DNA from 2 places in the Pseudomonas sessilinigenes genome. Region 1 is predicted to be linked to the other one. Evidence: predicted binding sites of a transcription regulator. Region 1 holds the regulator's gene; the other holds the start of a gene.
The links. The regulator FliA, encoded in region 1, starts transcription of late flagellar genes. The targets are predictions, from matches to a motif close to CTAAAGTTTNNNNNNNNNNNGCCGNTAA.
Positions count from the first base shown of each region.

Region 1 (7,390 bases):
CCATTCCTGAGGCTGACGTGGTGATCACCAACCCGACCCACTATGCCGTGGCCCTCAAGTACGATGCCGAGAAGGGCGGGGCGCCGATGCTGCTGGCCAAGGGCACGGACTTCCTGGCGCAACAGATCCGTGAGATCGCCACGGCTCACGAGATCATGTTGCTGCAGTCCCCGGCGCTGGCTCGCTCGATCTACTACTCCACCGAGCTTGAGGAGGAGATCCCGGCCGGCCTGTACCTGGCGGTGGCCCAGGTCCTGGCCTACGTCTATCAGATTCGCCAACATCGCGCCGGCAAGGGCAAGCGCCCGGACCCGCTCAAGGACCCGCAGATCCCCGACGACTTGCAGCGCGACAGCGCCGGCAATCGACCGGCTTCGGGGCCGGCGAAACCTGCCTAGCACGAGCCTCGCCCGTTCGGGCTTGTTCGTCAGAAAAATGGCTAATTGCTATTAACCTTCCTCAGGGCCTTCCAGGTGCAGCTCCTTGCGTGACGAAATGGGCGCAAATGCTTGATTGAGCTGTCCAGGTGAAAGTTGGAAGGCTTCTTGCAGTAGCCGCCCTGTATCGCTTCAGGCGTCAAAAGTTTGCTTTACGGAACGGGGTAAATCGGTGGATCGCACTCAGTTAATCAACACGGCTCGCAGTAACCTGGCCGACCTTGGTCGGGGCAACCTGGGTGTGCCGGTGCTGCTGTTGGTCATGCTGGCCATGATGATGCTGCCGGTGCCGGCGTTCCTGCTGGACGTGTTCTTTACCTTCAACATCGCCCTGTCGATCGTGGTCCTGCTGGTCTGCGTCTATGCCTTGCGGCCACTGGATTTCGCCGTCTTTCCCACCATCCTGCTGGTGGCGACCTTGTTGCGCCTGGCGCTCAACGTGGCCTCGACCCGGGTGGTGATGCTCCACGGCCAAGAGGGGCATGCCGCTGCGGGCAAGGTGATCCAGGCTTTCGGCGAAGTGGTGATCGGCGGCAACTATGTCGTGGGTATCGTGGTTTTCGCGATCCTCATGATCATCAACTTCGTGGTGGTGACCAAGGGTGCGGGGCGGATCTCCGAGGTGAGCGCGCGCTTCACCCTGGACGCCATGCCCGGCAAGCAGATGGCCATCGACGCCGACCTCAACGCCGGCCTGATCGACCAGAACCAGGCCAAGGCGCGCCGCGCCGAAGTCGCCCAGGAAGCCGAGTTCTACGGTTCCATGGACGGTGCCAGCAAGTTCGTTCGCGGTGACGCCATCGCTGGCCTGCTGATCCTGTTCATCAACCTGATCGGCGGTATGGCGGTCGGCATGTTCCAGCACAACATGACCTTTGCCGACGCGGGTCGGGTCTATGCCTTGCTGACCATCGGTGACGGTTTGGTGGCGCAGTTGCCTTCGCTGCTGCTGTCCACCGCGGCGGCGATCATGGTGACCCGGGCCTCGGGTTCCGAGGAAATGGGCAAGCAGATCAATCGCCAGATGTTCGCCTCGCCCAAGGCGCTGGCCGTCGCCGCCGCGCTGATGGCGGTGATGGGGTTGGTGCCGGGCATGCCGCATGTGTCCTTCCTCAGCCTGGCGCTGGTGGCAGGTGGTGCGGCCTACCTGGTCTGGAGAAAGCAGCAGCAGGCCAAGATCCGGGCCGAGGAAGAGGTGCAGCGCCAGCAGGAACTGCTGCCATCTCCGGCGCGGGCCATGGAAACCAAGGAGCTGGGCTGGGATGACGTGACTCCCATCGACATGATCGGCCTGGAAGTCGGCTACCGCCTGATTCCCCTGGTGGACCGCAACCAGGGTGGGCAGTTGCTCGCGCGGATCAAGGGCGTGCGCAAGAAGTTGTCCCAGGACCTGGGATTCCTCATGCCCACCGTGCATATCCGCGATAACCTGGACCTGGCGCCCAGCGCCTATCGCCTGACCCTGATGGGCGTGATCCTGGCCGAGGCCGAGATCTACCCGGATCGCGAACTGGCGATCAACCCGGGGCAGGTCTACGGCACGCTCAATGGCATCGCCGCCCGGGACCCGGCCTTCGGCCTGGAAGCGGTATGGATCGAGATCAGCCAGCGGCCCCAGGCCCAATCCCTGGGCTACACCGTGGTGGACGCCAGCACCGTGGTCGCGACCCACTTGAACCAGATTCTGTACAAGCATTCCAGTGAGCTGATCGGCCACGAGGAAGTCCAGCAACTGATGCAGCTGCTGGCCAAGAGTTCGCCGAAGCTGGCCGAGGAGCTGGTGCCGGGCGTGCTGTCGTTGTCGCAGTTGCTCAAGGTGCTGCAGGCGCTGTTGGCCGAGCAGGTGCCCGTGCGGGACATTCGCAGCATTGCCGAGGCCATCGCCAACAATGCCGCTAAGAGTCAAGATACTGCCGCTTTGGTGGCTGCGGTCCGCGTCGGACTCTCGCGCGCCATTGTCCAAAGCATTGTAGGTACTGAGTCCGAGCTGCCTGTGATCACCTTGGAGCCAAGGTTGGAACAAATTTTGCTCAGCAGTTTGCAGAAGGCAGGACAAGGCCAGGAAGAAGGCGTTCTGCTCGAGCCAAGCATGGCAGAAAAGCTGCAGCGTTCGCTGATCGAAGCGGCGCAGCGTCAAGAGATGCAAGGTCAACCGGTGATCCTGTTGGTTGCAGGTCCGGTCCGCGCCATGCTCTCGCGGTTCGGTCGCTTGGCCGTTCCGGGTTTGCATGTGCTGGCGTACCAGGAAATTCCTGACAACAAGCAAGTGACCATCGTTGCGACAGTAGGGCCCAACGGCTGAGGTAGTGGGTTATGCAAGTTAAGCGTTTTTTCGCCGCCGATATGCGTCAGGCCATGAAGCTGGTTCGTGATGAGCTGGGCGCTGAGGCTGCCATCATCGGCAACCGCCGGATCGCCGGTGGTGTCGAGCTGACGGCGGCGCTGGATTACAAGTTGTCGGCACTGTCGCCGCGGGTTCCGAACATGGAGCTCGAGGACGAGCTGCGCAAGACTCAGTCGCGGATCGTCACGGCCCAGGCCGAACTCAGCCTGCGCAGCGAGGGCGACAGTACCTCGATGACCAACCGTCAGTTGTTCGCCGGCCTGCCGTTGACCGCCGCCGAGCCCCTGATCGAACCGACCCTGACCGAGCGCCCGCGCCCGGCGCCAGCCCCTGCTGCACCGGCGGTGGACAATCGTGCCCTGGATTCGATGCGTTTCGAGCTCAACGGCCTGCGCGAGCTGCTGGAAGTCCAGCTGGGCTCCCTGGCCTGGAGCCAGTTGCAGGGCAGTCGTCCGGAGCAGGCCAATCTCTGGCGCCGGCTGCAGCGCATTGGCCTTTCCGGCCCGCTGGCGCGCGACCTGCTGGCCTTGATCACCGATATCGACGAGCCTCGCCAGGCCTGGCGCATGCTCCTGGCCCACCTGGCGCGGATGATCCAGACACCGGAGCTCGAGCCTCTGGAAGAGGGCGGGGTGATTGCCATGGTCGGCCCGGCCGGCATGGGCAAGACCACGACCCTGGCCAAGCTGGCGGCGCGCTATGTGCTCAAGTACGGTGCGCAGAACATCGCGCTGGTGAGCATGGACAGTTATCGCATCGGCGCCCAGGAGCAACTCAAGACCCTGGGGCGGATCCTCAATGTCTCGGTGACCCATGTCGACCCTGGCCAGTCCCTGGCCCAGGCCCTGGACCCACTGTTGCGCAAGCGCGTGGTGCTGATCGATACCGCCGGCCTGCAGGCCAGCGATCCGGCGCTGCGCATGCAACTGGAAAGCCTGGCCGGTCGCGGTATCCGGGCGAAGAACTACCTGGTGCTGGCCACCACTAGCCAGAAGCAGGTGCTGACCGCCGCCTACCACAGCTACAAGCGCTGCGGCCTGGCCGGTTGCATCCTGACTAAACTGGATGAAACGGCCAGTCTTGGCGAGGTATTGAGCCTGGCCATCAGTCACGAACTGCCGGTTGCCTATCTGACCGATGGGCCGCGGATTCCTGACGACTTGCATCTGCCCCGCCGGCATCAGTTGGTGAGCCGCGCAGTGAGCGTGCAGATGCAGGAAGAACCCAGCGAAGAGGCCATGGCCGACATGTTCGCTGACCTGTACCACAATCCGGCCAAGCGGGTCGGTTGAGGTACTCATGGATAGATTGCAGCGTATCTACATCGATGGTCTGCCAGGCACTGTTCCAATGGTGAACACGCAGCCAGTTATGTGGCCCCGTCTAAGTAAGACAAGGTAAAGAAAGAACATGGGCAGCATGCATCCCGTACAGGTGATTGCGGTGACCGGCGGCAAAGGTGGCGTCGGCAAGACTAATGTGTCAGTGAACTTGTCCCTGGCTCTGGCTGAGCTCGGCCGGCGGGTGTTGCTGCTGGATGCCGACCTGGGATTGGCCAATGTCGATGTCCTGCTGGGACTGACCCCCAAACGTACCCTGGCCGATGTCATCGAAGGGCGCTGCGAGCTGCGCGATGTGCTGCTCCAGGGCCCGGGCGGCATCCGTATCGTGCCGGCAGCCTCGGGCACCCAGAGCATGGTGCACCTGAGCCCGGCCCAGCATGCCGGCCTGATCCAGGCCTTCAGCGACATCGGCGACAACCTCGATGTGCTGGTGATCGACACTGCTGCGGGTATTGGTGACTCGGTAGTCAGTTTTGTCCGCGCGGCCCAGGAAGTGCTGCTGGTGGTCTGCGACGAGCCGACCTCGATCACCGATGCCTACGCCCTGATCAAGCTGCTCAACCGCGACTACGGCATGAACCGTTTCCGGGTCCTGGCCAACATGGCCCAGAGCCCCCAGGAAGGGCGCAACCTGTTTGCAAAGTTGACCAAGGTCACTGATCGGTTCCTGGACGTGGCCTTACAATATGTCGGCGCAGTTCCCTACGACGAAAGCGTGCGCAAGGCCGTGCAAAAGCAGCGTGCGGTCTATGAAGCCTTTCCTCGTTCGAAATGTGCATTGGCGTTCAAGGCCATCGCGCAAAAAGTCGATACCTGGCCATTGCCGGCGAACCCTCGCGGGCACCTGGAGTTTTTTGTCGAGCGGCTAGTGCATCAAACAGCGGGACCGGTGCTATGACTGCCAGTGGCTACAACCTCTACAAGAAGTCGGCGCGTGACAGCCAATACGAACTGATCGAGCGCTATGCGCCCCTGGTCAAGCGTATTGCCTATCACCTGTTGGCGCGGTTGCCGGCCAGCGTCCAGGTGGAAGACCTGATCCAGGCCGGGATGATCGGTTTGCTCGAAGTGTCGACCAAGTACGACGCGAGCAAGGGTGCGAGTTTCGAGACCTACGCGGGTATCCGTATCCGCGGTGCGATGCTCGACGAGGTTCGTAAAGGCGACTGGGCCCCGCGTTCGGTGCACCGTAATACGCGCATGGTCAGTGATGCCATTCGCGCAATTGAAGCTAAAACCGGTCGTGACGCTAAAGATCACGAGGTTGCGGCCGAACTTCAATTGAGCCTCGATGATTATTACGGGATTTTGAACGACACCCTGGGCAGCCGACTGTTCAGTTTCGACGACCTGTTGCAGGACGGCGAACACGAAGGGCTGCACGAGGATGGCGCCAGTGCTCATCTCGAGCCGTCACGGGACCTGGAGGATGAACGCTTCCAGGCCGCGTTGGCGGATGCGATTGCCAATTTGCCGGAGCGCGAGCGACTGGTGTTGGCGCTGTACTACGACGAAGAGCTGAACCTCAAGGAAATCGGTGAGGTCCTGGGGGTCAGCGAATCGCGGGTCAGCCAGTTACACAGCCAGTGCGCGGCCCGCTTGCGGGGGCGTTTGGGGGAGTGGCGAGCGCGCTGACAGGCAGTGTGGGGACACTGCGCCCAAGACCGGTCGGGCCTTGTGCCTGGCCGGTTTTGCAGTATGTGCTCCATGCAGTCGTTGCGTGTTATGCCGGATTGATTGAATGGCGTATCCAGGTACTGGATGCGTTTAAGACTGCTTGGAGGTCGAATTGGACAAGAACATGAAAATCCTCATCGTTGATGACTTCTCAACGATGCGGCGGATCATAAAAAACCTGTTGCGTGATCTGGGTTTCACCAACACGGTCGAGGCCGACGATGGCACCACTGCCATCCCGGTTCTCAACAGCGGGAGCATCGACTTTCTGGTAACGGACTGGAACATGCCGGGCATGACCGGTATCGACCTGCTGCGTCATGTGCGCGCCGATGAAAAACTCAAGCACCTGCCGGTACTGATGGTCACTGCCGAAGCCAAGCGTGAGCAGATCATCGAAGCCGCCCAGGCCGGCGTAAACGGCTATGTCGTCAAACCATTCACGGCCCAGGCGCTGAAAGAGAAGATCGAGAAGATCTTCGAACGCATCGGTTGAGATGCGTAGCCATTGCGCCACGGGGGAGCTATGGAGCATAACGAATCTTCACTGGGCGACTTTGAGTCGACCCTGAAAAAACATGCGCTGGAGCTGGTCGAAAGCCTGGAAAAGGGCAAGTTCGGCGAAGCTGTGCAACTGATCCATGAGCTCAATCAGACCCGTGACCGCGGCCTGTACCAGGAAGTGGGCAAGCTCACCCGCGAGTTGCATAGTGCGATCGTCAATTTCCAGATCGATCCGCACATGCCGCAAGCCGAGGAAGTTTCACAGATCACGGATGCCACCGAGCGCCTGTCCTACGTGGTCCGGCTGACGGAAGCCGCGGCCAACCGCACCATGGACCTGGTGGAGAGCAGCACCCCGCTGGTCAACGGCCTGAGCAGCGAAGCCCAGGCGTTGAGCGTGGACTGGGGGCGCTTCATGCGGCGCGAGGTCGGGGCCGAGGAGTTTCGCGAGCTGGCGCGTCGGGTCGACAGTTTCCTGACTCGTAGCGAACAGGAGACCCGTACCGTCTCGGGCCACCTCAACGACATTCTTCTGGCGCAGGATTACCAGGACCTTACCGGCCAGGTGATCAAGCGCGTGACCCAGTTGGTCACGGAAGTCGAAAGCAATTTGCTCAAACTCGTCTTGATGGCCAGCCAGGTCGATCGTTTCGCCGGCATCGAACATGACCGTGCCTCGATCCTAGCGGAAAAAGATCCGCAAAAACATCTCGCTAAGGGTGAAGGTCCGCAGATTCATGCCGATAAACGGGAAGACGTTATGTCCGGTCAGGACGATGTAGACGATTTGCTTTCCAGCCTTGGATTCTAGGAGCACCCATTAATGAGCTTCGGCGCCGATGAAGAGATCCTTCAGGATTTCCTGGTTGAGGCCGGCGAGATTCTAGAGCAACTGTCCGAACAACTGGTCGAGCTGGAAAGCCGGCCGGATGATGCGGATCTGCTCAACGCAATTTTTCGCGGTTTTCACACTGTTAAAGGGGGCGCCGGCTTCCTCCAGCTCAACGAGCTGGTGGAGTGCTGCCATATCGCCGAGAACGTCTTCGACATCCTGCGCAAGGGTGAGAGGCGTGTCGATTCGGAAC
Region 1 is NZ_CP027706.1:1,796,405-1,803,794, forward strand. It holds gene flhB (flagellar biosynthesis protein FlhB) at 1-398, shown strand, start outside; gene flhA (flagellar biosynthesis protein FlhA) at 610-2,739, shown strand; gene flhF (flagellar biosynthesis GTPase FlhF) at 2,751-4,073, shown strand; gene fleN (flagellar synthesis regulator FleN) at 4,192-5,022, shown strand; gene fliA (RNA polymerase sigma factor FliA) at 5,019-5,759, shown strand; gene C4K39_RS08510 (chemotaxis response regulator CheY) at 5,926-6,297, shown strand; gene C4K39_RS08515 (protein phosphatase CheZ) at 6,328-7,116, shown strand; gene C4K39_RS08520 (chemotaxis protein CheA) at 7,129-7,390, shown strand, end outside.

Region 2 (7,390 bases), 3.3 Mb from region 1:
ATGTCCACGCCATCGATGGCCACGATGTCGCCGTTACGATAGGTCAGCTCGATGTAGGTCGGGGTGTTGGGGGCGTTCTCCGGGGAGACGGTCCAGCGCCACATGTCTTCTTCGTGCTCGGTCCAGGTGTCTTCCAGCACGCCGCCTTCATAGGAGATGTGCAGCAGGTTGGCATCCATGGAATAGGGGGACTTCTTCTTGCCGTGGCGTTCGATCGGGATGGCGTGCTTTTCGGCATAGTCCATCAGTTTTTCACGCGACAGCAGGTCCCACTCACGCCAAGGTGCAATCACCTTTACGCCCGGCTTGAGCGCGTAGGCACCCAGCTCGAAACGCACTTGGTCGTTACCTTTGCCGGTGGCGCCATGGGAAATGGCATCGGCGCCGGTTTCGTTGGCAATTTCGATCAGGCGCTTGGCGATCAACGGACGAGCGATGGAAGTACCCAGCAGGTACTCACCTTCGTAGACGGTATTGGCGCGGAACATCGGGAAGACGAAATCACGCACGAACTCTTCGCGCAGATCGTCGATATAGATCTCTTTGACACCCATGGCTTGTGCCTTGGCGCGGGCCGGTTCGACCTCTTCGCCCTGGCCCAGGTCAGCAGTGAAAGTCACTACTTCACAGTTGTAAGTATCCTGCAGCCACTTGAGGATCACCGAAGTGTCCAGGCCGCCCGAATACGCGAGAACGACCTTGTTAACGTCCGCCATGCCATCACTCCACGGGGTTGTACGGAAAGCCGTCAAGTCTACCGATCAACGCGGATAATTTACAGAGGGGCGACAGCTTATGACGACCAAGCGACAGATTATGTCGAGCGAGCGACGACGACAGCCGTATCAGGAAGTCGCTGCAGCGTTGGCCCCTGAGGCAGCCTGGGGAGCTGGAGCCGGCTTCTCGGGTGCAGCGACACGTTCCAGATGCACGTTGACCCGACGGTTTTTCGCCCGATTGGCGGCATTGGTGTTGGGAGCCAGGGGATAGCGCTCGCCATGGAAGCGCACGACGATCTGGTTTTCCGCCAAACCGTTGGCCTTGAAGAACTCCATCACCGCCAGCGCCCGACGGCGCGACAGGTCACGGTTGGTCAGGCGATTGCCGCTATTGTCCGAATGGCCGTCAAGCTCGACATGATTGACCGTAGGATCGGCCTTGATGAAGTCCACCATCACCTGCAGCTTGGCCTTGGCCCGGGCGTCCAGCTCGATACCGCCTCCAGGAAAGCCAATCTCGGCCTGCTTGACCTGCTCATAGTTCATCGGCAGCAGTTTGGTCATGCAGACTTGATAGTCGCTGTAAGCCTTGCTGAATTTCACCGGCAGCAGGCGCACCTCGGACACGCCCCCTTCACGGGAGTAATGACGCACCACCGGACTGCGCCCTTCCAGCAGGCCGACGATCAGGCGCCCAGCCTGCATCTGGTTACTGTTGAACAGGACCCCATCGGAACCGGCCTTGACGGCCCCCAGGTTGATGTCGCCACGTCCCGGCTGCCACGGTGCGGCCGCAGCGAGCAGGGTGGCAGAGCCCCCTGCCTGCATCGGGTTGAAGCTCTTGAGACGGAAAATCGCCTGCTCGCCAGCCCGGCGAACGAACTCACCGGAACCAAAATCGGTAACGGGCTGGATCAAGCGGCACTCGAACTTGTCGCCTTCGACCGTCCACTCAATGCTCTCCAGGCGGGTCTGGAAAGTGAGAGCCATCGCGGGCAGGCTGGCAAACACACTGAGCAAGGCTAGATAACGCTGGCGCACGGGAGGCTCCACTGACGTGTACAACAGAAAAATCGACAGGCGTGAATACGCCATACCTTCGGGATATCGGTTGCTCTGAGCAAAACTTGATAGCGAGTGCCTGCAAGAGTCTTTTCCGGTAGCATTCCCCCCTAGTTTTACCCGCCTGGAACCTCCCATGTCCGACCGCCTGACCCTACTGCGTCCCGACGACTGGCACATCCATCTTCGCGATGGGGCCGTGTTGCCCAATACAGTCGCAGATGTCGCGCGCACCTTTGGCCGCGCCATCATCATGCCCAACCTGGTACCTCCGGTACGCAACGCCGAACAGGCCGATGCCTACCGCCAGCGTATCCTGGCTGCTCGCCCAGCCGGCAGCAGCTTCGAACCGCTGATGGTGCTCTACCTCACCGACCGCACCCAACCGGACGAAATCCGTGAAGCCAAGGCCAGTGGCTTCGTGCACGCCGCCAAGCTGTACCCGGCCGGCGCCACTACCAACTCGGACTCGGGCGTGACCAGCATCGACAAGATCTTCCCAGTCCTGGAAGCCATGGCTGAAGTCGGCTTGCCGCTGCTGGTCCATGGCGAAGTGACCCATGGTGATATCGATGTCTTCGATCGCGAGAAGATCTTCATCGATGAACACATGCGGCGAGTGGTCGAGCGCTTCCCGACCCTCAAGGTGGTGTTCGAGCACATCACTACCGCCGATGCCGTGCAGTTCGTCAAGGAGGCTTCGGCCAACGTCGGCGCCACCATCACTGCACACCACCTGCTGTACAACCGTAACCACATGTTGGTCGGCGGGATTCGCCCGCACTTCTATTGCCTGCCGATCCTCAAGCGCAACATCCACCAGCATGCCCTGCTGGATGCGGCCACCAGCGGCAACGAGAAGTTCTTCCTCGGTACCGACTCGGCGCCCCATGCCCAGCATGCCAAGGAAGCCGCCTGCGGTTGCGCCGGTTGCTACACCGCTTTCGCGGCCATCGAGCTGTATGCCGAAGCCTTCGAACAGCGCAATGCGCTGGACAAACTGGAAGCCTTCGCCAGCCTCAACGGCCCACGCTTCTATGGCCTGCCGGCCAACACCGATCGCATCACCCTGGTTCGTGAAGAATGGACCGCCCCCGCCAACCTGCCATTCGGCGAGTTGACCGTCATTCCGCTGCGCGCCGGAGAAAAACTGCGCTGGCGCCTGCTGGAGGATCACTCGTGAGTGACGACCATTTCGACGACGAGCAAGAAGGTAACAGCGGTGGTTCTCGCCACCCCATGGCGGCACGTTTTCGCGGCTACCTGCCAGTCGTCGTCGACGTTGAAACCGGTGGTTTCAACTCAGCTACCGACGCACTGCTGGAAATCGCCGCCACCACCATCGGCATGGACGAAAAAGGCTTCGTGTTCCCCGAACACACCTATTTCTTCCGGGTCGAGCCTTTCGAAGGCGCGAACATCGAGCCTGCGGCCCTGGAGTTCACCGGGATCAAACTCGATCACCCCCTGCGCATGGCTGTCAGCGAGGAGACCGCCCTCACGGATATTTTCCGCGGGGTGCGCAAGGCCCTGAAGGCCAACGGTTGCAAGCGCGCGATCCTGGTCGGTCACAACAGCAGCTTCGACCTGGGCTTCCTCAATGCCGCCGTGGCGCGTCTGGACATGAAGCGCAACCCGTTCCATCCGTTCTCCAGCTTCGACACCGCTACACTCGCGGGCCTGGCATACGGCCAGACGGTACTGGCCAAGGCCTGCCAGAGCGCGGACATCGACTTCGACGGCCGCGAGGCCCACTCGGCGCGCTATGACACCGAGAAGACTGCCGAGCTGTTCTGCGGCATCGTCAACCGCTGGAAGGAAATGGGCGGCTGGCAAGACTTCGACGACTGAATATCGCCTGCATAAAAAAACCGGCCCTTAAGGCCGGTTTTTTTATGCGAGAGGCCTGGCCTTACAGCTTGCCAGCGTTCTCGGTCAGGTAAGCGGCAACGCCTTCTGGCGAAGCGGTCATGCCCTTGTCGCCTTTTTTCCAGTTGGCTGGGCAAACTTCGCCGTGCTCTTCGTGGAATTGCAGAGCGTCGACCAGACGGATCAGCTCTTCCATGTTACGGCCCAGCGGCAGGTCGTTGACGATCTGCGAACGAACCACACCCTTGTCGTCGATCAGGAACGCGCCACGGAAAGCCACGCCGCCTTCGGACTCTACGTCGTAGGCCTTGGCGATTTCGTGCTTCATGTCGGCAGCCATGATGTATTGAACCTGACCGATGCCGCCGGCATTGATCGGGGTGTTGCGCCAGGCGTTGTGAGTGAAGTGCGAGTCGATCGAAACAGCGATCACTTCTACGTTGCGGGCCTTGAAGTCAGCCATGCGGTGGTCCAGGGCGATCAGCTCGGACGGGCAGACGAAGGTGAAGTCCAGTGGGTAGAAGAACACCAGGCCGTATTTGCCTTTGATGGCCGAGGACAGGGTGAAGCTGTCGACGATTTCGCCATTGCCCAGAACGGCTGGGACGGTGAAGTCAGGGGCTTGTTTGCCTACGAGTACGCTCATTGGATATCTCCTGGTGTGGACGTAGTAATGGAAGAAGGGGATGGGTCCTGAGTCTGCCACGCTGATGCGACAACTCCATGACCTGGCCCCGCTCCGCAAGAACCGCCCATGATACACGGCGTTTTGAGCTGTCCTTAGTGGTTTTTCTCCAAGCAGGCCTGCAAGGCTGGAAATGCCATTAATCTGTCATTACCGGGAGCAAAAGCCATTCGTCACTCCGGCAGGAAAAGACCATAAAGGCTGTCGAAACCACTTTGACAATCATTCTCGTTAACATTAAGATCCATCGCAATTGAGCCCCCAACCAGCGACGGTTCTCATCCTATGTATGTCTGCCTCTGCACCGGTGTCACCGACGGTCAAATCCGCGAAGCGATCTACGAAGGCTGCTGCAGCTACCGCGAAGTACGTCAGGCCACTGGCGTTGCCAGCCAATGCGGCAAGTGTGCGTGCCTTGCCAAGCAAGTGGTTCGTGAGACTTTGAGCGAATTGCAGAGTGCCCAGGCGGCAATTCCCTATCCAGTGGAATTCAATGTCGCTTGATTTAATCACCCAGATTCAAACAACCGGACCTAGTGTCCGGTTTTTTTATGCCTGTAATTCAATTGCTTAGAGGTAAAACGCGGAACACAAACATTCTTATTCCGATTAATTTTCATATATTATTCAATAACTTAGGTTTGACAGTAATCTTTATGCGGCTCAAACTCTGCCCATGTTCCACTAATTACAGGGCAGGACCCCATCATGAAAGGCGACATCACAGTCATCCAGCATCTCAATAAAATCCTTGCCAATGAACTGGTCGCGATCAATCAGTACTTCCTGCATGCCCGCATGTATGAAGATTGGGGCCTGAACAAGCTGGGCAAGCACGAGTACCACGAGTCCATCGACGAAATGAAGCATGCGGACAAGCTGATCAAGCGCATTCTTTTCCTCGAAGGCCTGCCTAACGTCCAGGACTTGGGCAAGCTGCACATCGGTGAACACACCAAGGAAATGCTCGAGTGCGACCTGCGCATCGAGCGTACCGGTCATGCAGACCTCAAGGCAGCGATCGCCCACTGTGAATCGGCCGGCGACTTCGGCAGCCGTGAACTGCTGGAAGATATTCTCGAATCCGAAGAAGAACATATCGATTGGCTGGAAACCCAACTGGGCCTGATCGATAAAGTTGGTATCGAGAACTATCTGCAATCGCAAATGGGTGACGAGTAACTTAGCTCGTTATATCCCCGACAATAAAAAGCCCCGCCTCTTTCCAGAAGTGGGGCTTTTTTGCATTACGTGGATATATTCGCGTAATGCGCAGGAGCGAGTGCTCTCGCTCCTGCAAGACAGCCTGGATCAGGCTTCGGTCTTGGCTGCGGCTGCTTTCTCGGCAGCGGCTTTGATCAGGGTCTGCAGTTCACCGTTGGCGAACATTTCAGCCATGATGTCACTACCGCCAACCAACTCACCGTCTACCCACAGTTGCGGGAAGGTTGGCCAGTTGGCGTATTTTGGCAGGTTGGCGCGAATTTCCGGGTTCTGCAGGATGTCCACGTAAGCGAACTTCTCGCCACACCCCATCACGGCCTGAGCGGCTTTCGCGGAGAAGCCACACTGTGGGGCATTCGGCGAGCCTTTCATGTAAAGCAGAATGGTGTTGTTGGCAATCTGCTCTTTAATAGTTTCGATGATATCCATGGAACACCTCGGCTGAACTTTCCGACTCTGTTGTCGGCACGGTGGCGCATTGTAACGGAATCCTGAGCGTACTGCTTGGCCTCTCCGACAGACTTCTCAGGCGGCCTCAACCTTTACCGGTACCCCATTCAATGCAGCGTTTCCCGACAGTGCATCCAAGTGGCGCTCATCGGTCAGGTCATTGACGCTGCAGCCCGGCTGCTGCGTGGCAATGTTCATCTGCACTCCCGAGCGCCCGTGCCCCCAGCCATGGGGCAGGCTCACCACTCCGGGCATCATCTCCTCACTGGCCAGCACTTCGACTTCCACCGCACCGACCCGGGAACTGATACGCACCCTCTGGCCATCGCTCAGGCCCCGCCGGGCCAGGTCCTGGGGATGCATCAGCAACTGATGGCGAGGCTTGCCCTTCACCAGGCGATGATAGTTATGCATCCAGGAATTATTGCTGCGCACATGCCGGCGTCCGATCAGCAGCAACTCCTCCACTGCCGGCGCCCCCTGCTCGGCAAAGCGCTGCAGGTCCGCCATGATCGCCGGCGGTGCGACCTGGACCCTGCGGTTATCGGTCCTCAGGCGCTGCGCCAGGTTTGGCTGCAGAGGCCCCAGGTCGATGCCATGCGGGTGCTGCTCGAGGGTCTGCAAGGACAAGCCAAACGGTGAGCCATCGCCATAACGCCCGGCTCTGAGGCCCATGTCGATCATCTGCGCAGGGGCCATGGTCGGCTTGAGCGGGTTTCCAGTCCTTGCCGCGAACGCCTTGGCCAAACCGACGAATATCTCCCAATCGTGCAGGGCCCCCTCGGGCTTGGGCAGGATCGCCCGATTGAAACGGCTGACATTACGCACGGCAAACAGATTGAAGGTGGTGTCGTAGTGATCGTTCTCCAGCGCCGAGGTAGAAGGCAGGATCAAATCTGCATAGCGAGTGGTCTCATTGATGTACAGATCGATGCTGACCATGAAATCCAGGCCGTCCAGGGCCTCCTCCAGGCGCCGGCCATTGGGGGTGGACAGCACCGGGTTGCCCGCCACCGTGACCAGGGCTCGTACCTGCCCCTCCCCCGGAGTGAGCATTTCTTCAGCCAGGGCTGAAACGGGCAGTTCGCCACCGTACTCGGGAAGCCCGGACACCCGACTCTGCCAGGCATTGAAATGCCCGCCGGAGGTCGCCGCCACCAAATCCACCGCCGGCTCGGTACACAAGGCACCGCCAACCCGATCGAGATTACCCGTGATCAGGTTCAGCAATTGCACCAGCCAATGACACAAGGTACCGAACGCCTGGGTGGAGATCCCCATGCGTCCGTAGCAGACGGCCTTGCCCGCACTGGCAAAGTCCCGGGCCAGCTGACGAATCAGGGGAGCCGGAATCGCACACAGTGGGCTCATGGCCTCGGCG
Region 2 is NZ_CP027706.1:5,057,453-5,064,842, reverse strand. It holds gene C4K39_RS23625 (argininosuccinate synthase) at 1-716, opposite strand, end outside; gene C4K39_RS23620 (flagellar protein MotY) at 846-1,760, opposite strand; gene pyrC (dihydroorotase) at 1,918-2,964, shown strand; gene rnt (ribonuclease T) at 2,961-3,632, shown strand; gene C4K39_RS23605 (peroxiredoxin) at 3,694-4,296, opposite strand; gene C4K39_RS23600 (bacterioferritin-associated ferredoxin) at 4,621-4,839, shown strand; gene bfr (bacterioferritin) at 5,044-5,517, shown strand; gene grxD (Grx4 family monothiol glutaredoxin) at 5,647-5,988, opposite strand; gene C4K39_RS23585 (molybdopterin oxidoreductase family protein) at 6,085-7,390, opposite strand, start outside.
Region 2: C4K39_RS23620 (flagellar protein MotY) is a predicted target of FliA. The motif match lies at 1,824-1,851, and genes of this name have one in related genera.